2 regions of the Robertmurraya mesotrionivorans genome follow, and region 2 is predicted to be linked to the other one. Evidence: riboswitches for the same ligand, from Rfam matches in the RefSeq annotation. Region 2 holds a riboswitch; the other holds the start of a gene.
The links. Region 2 has a riboswitch for cyclic di-GMP ahead of ACRX5O_RS12415 (OmpL47-type beta-barrel domain-containing protein). Riboswitches for the same ligand answer to the same signal wherever they lie in the genome.
Positions count from the first base shown of each region.

Region 1: it holds a riboswitch for cyclic di-GMP, as region 2 does, so the genes downstream of both, ACRX5O_RS19015 (amidase) here and ACRX5O_RS12415 (OmpL47-type beta-barrel domain-containing protein) in region 2, are expected to answer to the same signal.

Region 1 covers NZ_JBPCCH010000015.1:59,363-62,551, forward strand. The annotation lists gene ACRX5O_RS19005 (DEAD/DEAH box helicase) at 1-586, shown strand, start outside; gene ACRX5O_RS19010 (YhfC family intramembrane metalloprotease) at 707-1,477, shown strand; cyclic di-GMP riboswitch class I at 1,525-1,613, shown strand; gene ACRX5O_RS19015 (amidase) at 1,657-2,526, shown strand; gene ACRX5O_RS19020 (LysR family transcriptional regulator) at 2,643-3,189, shown strand, end outside.
Region 2 covers NZ_JBPCCH010000006.1:166,655-169,843, reverse strand. The annotation lists gene ACRX5O_RS12420 (DUF1028 domain-containing protein) at 7-846, shown strand; cyclic di-GMP riboswitch class I at 1,135-1,223, shown strand; gene ACRX5O_RS12415 (OmpL47-type beta-barrel domain-containing protein) at 1,311-3,189, shown strand, end outside.

The DNA.
Region 1 (3,189 bases), on a different contig from region 2:
ATTTAAACGAGGAGAGTTTCGTTACCTGATCGCAACCGATGTGGCAGCCCGTGGGATTGATATCGAAAATATTTCACTCGTAGTGAACTTTGATATCCCATATGAAAAAGAGAGCTATGTGCATCGTACAGGAAGAACCGGCCGGGCGGGCTTGAAAGGAAAGGCTACTACTTTTGTGACAGATAGAGAAAAACGATTGTTAGAAGAGATAGAACAATTAATTGGTTTTTCTATTCCACAGAAGGAGAAACCTGCTTCGGGGCAGGTGGAGAGATCACGACCTGCCTTTGAAGAGAAGATTAGTTCCGACCCAGTTATCAAGCAACTAAAAAGCGAGCAGCTAAATAAGGATATCACCAAACTCTATTTTAATGGCGGGAAGAAAAAGAAGCTGCGCGCCGTTGATTTTGTAGGAACCATTTCTAAAATTGATGGTGTATCTGCAGAGGATATTGGAATTATCACGATTCTTGACACGGTCTCTTATGTAGAAATCCTAAATGGAAAAGGGTCACTCGTGTTGTCCGAAATGAAACATACAACGGTAAAAGGAAAACAATTAAAGGTTCATGTGGCAAGAAGATAAGAAGCACTTCCTAGAGGTGCTTTTTTATTTGGAAAAAAGAACAAAACCCATTGACAGAAAATTACTCTTACTTTAATATTATCATTATCAATAATGATAATAAAACAAGGGGGACTTACTATGATAAGCAATGCAACGATCTTGAGCATGGTCGCAGTTATCATATTTTCCATTCTTCTATTTGTAAGTGCCATTCTTTTTACAAAAAAACAGGTAGGAATCTCACTCAAGCCGTTATTAATAGGTAGCATTGGGTTTGTTATTATTACTCAAGTATTAGAGAAACTTCTTCATGTTGTCGTCATAACAAGTTTTCCAAACTATGCTGAACATCCATGGTTATTTGGATTATATGGCGGTTTCGCTGCAGGAATTTTTGAGGAAATGGGACGCTATATCCTTTTTATTTGGCTGTTAAAAAAGTATCAGGATTACAAGGGTGGTCTATCCTTTGGGGTAGGCTGGGGTGGCATTGAAGCAGTAGTAATTGCTCTTTCAACGGTTGTACCATTTCTTATCTTTGCAACCATGATCAATGCAGGTACATTTGATTCATCTATCGGAGCTAGTCTTCCAAGTGATCAGGCAGCAACCATTAAAGAAACATTATTAAATCAGGGAGTTTCTCACTACTTATGGGCAATACCAGAACGCTTCTTTGCCCTCATTATGCAAATCGCTTTCACCTTACTTGTATTAGTTGCTGTTATCAAAAAGAAATTCCAATACGTATTGCTCGCTATAGTCGCTCATGCGGCGATTGATTTTCCTTTAGCTTTCTACCAAACTGGATACATTAAGAGCTTATGGATCATTGAGTTGTACATTGCCTTAATCGGAGTTCTATCTTTCTTTATAATAAAAAGATTAAGAAAATTGTTGATTGGGTAAAAATACCTGAGGCAAAAGTCTGTTTTAATAAAGTATAATAAAAGAAAAACTGTAAAAGGCAAACTTCTCCGAAAGGGAAGGACGCAAAGCCGTGAGCCTAATCGCATGTCATGCGAATGGTCGTCAGGTTGCCAGGTCTCATTTTGTGAGCCTCGGCTTGCAGAATGGGGGAACGTGAAATGAAAAAGCTCGTTGTATCAATGATAATTGTTTTGCTTTTTTCAATTGGAGGCTTTGGATCAAAAATGAGTGCTTCTACTGTAGATCGCTCCACATGGCTTTGGAATCCGTGGGAAATTGTGAGTAATGAAACAGGAACCTTAAGCTTTCTTGAACAAAAGCAAATCAACAAAGTCTATGTACAAATTGATCGAGATATCCCAATGAATGTATACCGTAGCTTTATTACGAAGGCATCAGTAAAAGGGATAAAAGTATATGCTCTAGACGGAGCACCAAGCTGGGTAGCTCCAAAAGGATATCGAAATCAAGATGCGTTAATGAATTGGTTAAAAACCTATCAAGCAGGGTCAACCGCTTCTCAAAAATTTACGGGTATTCATTTAGATGTAGAGCCCTACTTATATAGTGGTTGGAATACGAATAGAGCGGCAACTGTTAAAAGTTATCAAGAACTGATAACAAAAGCGAATACCTCTGCTGCAGGATTAAAACTACCTCTTGAAGCGGACCTGCCATTTTGGTTTGATGAAGTTTCTTATAACAATACGTATGGTAAAGGAAATCTAGCAGAGTGGGTCATTACAAAAACGAATAGTGTAACGATTATGGCATACCGTGATACAGCTCCTGCCATCATTGAAATTGTGAAAAATGAAGTAGCCTTTGCTGGGAAACATAATAAGGCATTAGTAATCGGTGTAGAAACAGGTGCAACAGACGAAGGAGATATGATTTCCTTTTTTGAAGAAGGAGAAGCATACATGAACGAGCAGCTTGCTTCTGTTGCCTCCCATTACGGAACAACCCTTGGATATAAGGGGATTGCTATCCACCATGTGGGAAGCTGGAAGACAATGAAACCATAAAGAACTATGAAAGCACTCAATCAAAGAGTGCTTTTTTGTTCATATTCATCCCTTTTTCTTGTCTAAAAAACATCATATACTTTGTTTAAAGATTGGAAACAGGGAGGGCGCTGTTTATGAACCTGAAACATTTACAATATTTTCGTGTGCTAGCCAAAACACAGCATTATACAAAAGCAGCAGCTCAGCTATATATCACACAACCAAGTCTTAGTCAGGCAATAGGCGAGCTTGAAAAAGAATTAAGTATAAAGTTATTTGAAAAGGTTGGTCGAAATATAAAGCTGACAAAGTACGGCCAATATTTTTTAACCTATGTGGAAAACGGATTAGAGGAGCTTGAAAAGGGTGAAAGGAATCTTCAAAAGCTCACCAATGCCAATACGGGTATCATTGACTTAGCATTCATTTTCTCCTTAGGCGCCGATTTTGTCCCATCGATTATTCAGTCCTTTATGGAAGCGAATGAGGGCGGGCAAGTGACGTTTTCGTGCATTCAAGGAACGACACAGAGTATCATCCAAGGCTTAAAGGAAGAAAATTATGACCTAGCTTTTTGTACGTATGCGGAACATGAACCAGAGATTGATTTTATTCCATTATTGAAAAGAGATATTGTGTTAATCACCCATAAAGATCACCCATTAGCATCAAAAGCTTCAG
Region 2 (3,189 bases):
AAAAACATGACGTTTTCAATCGTAGGTTATGACCCAAAGGAGAAAGAATGGGGAATTGCGGTGCAATCGAAGTTTCTTGGAGTTGGCGCCGTGGTTCCGTTCGCGAAGGCTGGAGTAGGTGTTGTTGCGACACAGTCTTACGCGAATACGGCTTATGGTCCGGAGGCATTGAAGTTGTTTTCAGAAGGAAAGTCAGCGGAAGAGGTGATCGAAATCATTACCTCACAGGATGAGGACAAGGATCTCCGCCAGGTTGGAGTCATCGATGCAAACGGAAATGCTGCCACTTTTACCGGTGAAAAATGTTATGACTGGGCAGGTGGAATCACCGGAGAGCATTTTGCCGCACAAGGGAATATTTTAGTCGACGAACAGACCGTACAAGCGATGGCAAAAACGTTTCAAGAGACAAGTGGAACATTAGCCGAGCGCTTACTCGCTGGAATGAACGCAGGGCAAGAGGCTGGTGGAGATAGTCGGGGCCAGCAATCAGCTGCCCTATTAGTGGTGAAGGAAGCGGGCGGTTATGGTGGATACAATGACCGATTCATTGATCTTCGTGTCGACGACCATCCGGAGCCGATTAAAGAGCTGATTCGTGTGTTTGGTTTGCAACAGCTATACTTTGCTCCTCCAAAGCAAGAGCGGATTGCTTCGATTGAAGGGCATGTGAAGGAAGAATTGATCGCGTACTTAAGACGACATGGATATTTAGATTTGTATGTTGATGAGGAAAGCGTTCACAAGGCACTGACGCGTTATATACATACAGAGAACTTTGAATCGCGTGAGTTAGAGCGTGGGAAAATTGACTTGGACGTGCTTGATTATATGAAAAAGCAATAGTTGTGTATAGCCCCCAGTAATGGGGGTTTTTATGTGGGAAATTTTATACTGTTGTAGGTATGTGGATCTTAAGAGACTCCCTAAGAATTGAATCCGAAAGACGAAAAGTATCAAAGAATCATGTGTAAATACCTATCTCATTATAAAAATAAAATAGTATAATCGAACTAAATTTAGGTAGTTAATCCTAAATAACTCCCGTTAACTGCCGATAATAGATTTATAACGCACATGCTTGGAGGTGAAACAATAGTAATAGATGAGTTTTAAAAATGATTGTACTTAATGAAGTGAAAAGGGCAAATCACGGGAAACGGTGAGACGCAAAACTAAGAGGGCCTTACCCGCAGAAATGCGAATGGCAGCCAGTTACCACAAGAAGTCATAGATTGTCTTTTCTATGAACCTTTCTTATGGGGTTCTTTTTTATTTGCCTTTTTTAACATGAAAGGTAGGGTAAATTTATGTTGAAAAGAATGTTTAATATTCCAGTTCTACTAGTCGTTCTTATGCTTATCTATCAATTGATTGTCCCAATCGGTAGTATAAGAGCTTCTGCAAATACTGGAACCATGCTTCCGCCTAGTAATCTAGCTTATCAGTCAGTTACTCCAGACGATGGAAAGCTAACTTGGAGTGCTGTATTTGGAGCAAGTGGATATCAAGTTTATGAAATTAAAGACGGACAGCTTACGGTGCTTGGAACAACAACGGGCACTTCGTATGATCTAAAAGATTTGCCAGAAGGCTCTTATAGATACGTAGTTTCTACTTTATCTAGTCAAGGGGAGTCTGGTCCATCAGCACCGGTAAGCACAGAAATTAGATATCCTGAGATGCAAACGCCAGCAACCTTTGCAGCAACGATTCAAAATGGAAATGATGTTGTATTAAGCTGGGGAGCTTCACAGTACGCAGAGAAATACAACATATATCAAGTATTAGAGAATGGTGAAAAGTCATTCGTAAACTCAACTAATACCCTGACATATAGTTTTTCTAATGTGGCCGAGGGGGCTTACTCTTACGCGGTTTCTTCTTTTCATCCACTATATGGGGAATCTACTACATCAACTCCAGTCAATGTAAATGTAGTAAAGCCAGTGATGAAAGCTCCAGCGAATCTCTCTTTTACAATTGCGAACGTGACGGATGTTACGTTGAAGTGGCAGGCAGCGGAGTTTGCAAATAGTTATAGTGTATATTCAGTGAAAAACGGACAGTTAGAATTAGTAGAAACAGTTACGAGTACCAATGTTACATTTAAGAATTTACCTGCAGGAGACTACGTATATCAGGTGTATTCAAATAGCTCACGTTTTGGAAGTTCTGTAGAAGGTAGCGAGGTTACTTTCTCTGTTCAATCTATCGAGATGGCTCCCCCTGAAAATGTAAATGCTAAAATCCAAAACAAAAATGATGTAGTAGTTAGTTGGACCTCAGTACCATATGCAACAGGGTATAAAGTGTATCAGGTTGTGGATGGTGTGAAAGTATTAAAGGGAACAGTAACTGGAACTTCTTTTTCAGCTACTATGCTACCTGGTGGCGAATACGTGTATGAGGTTCATTCAACTAGTGACCGATTTGGAGAGTCTGAAAAGGGTACACAAGTTACTTTTACCATCGAGACAGTAAAAGTAAACCCACCTACTGAACTTGCGTATAAAATTCTAAATGGCAATGATATCGTCTTAAGCTGGAAAACAGCTGAAAATGCTACGAATTATAAGGTCTATCAAGTAGTTGGAGACCAAAAGATATTAAAGAACACAGTAACAGGCACATCTGTTACATTTACGAACATGCCAGCAGGCAATTACAAGTATGAAGTATATACAAATAGCACTCGATTTGGAGAATCAGAGGGAAGTGATGTAGTGTCCTTCGTACTGGATCAGGTAGTAGTAGCAACACCAGGGAATGCAGGATATGAGATTTCTAATGGTAATGATTTAAAATTACAATGGGATTCAGTTGAGTTTGCCAATAGTTATAAAGTGTATCAGGTAGTAGATGGGAAAAAGGTTTTAAAAACAACCGGTTCTTCCTTATCAACAACTATTTCTAATCTTCCCGAGGGTGAATATAGATACGAAATCTATGCGTATAGTAGTAGATTTGGTGAATCGCCAGTTGGAGCGGTGGTAGAGCTAGCATTGGTGCATCCAGAAATGAAGGCGCCTGCCAATGGAAGTTATACGATCACTGGACCATCTTCGTTCGCATTAAAGTGGGATGCGGTAGATTATGCAAATAGCTATAAGATCTATCAAGTAGTTGATGGAAATAAAACATTAAAGAATACCATTACTGGAACTAGTATGGCCTACTCGAATATGG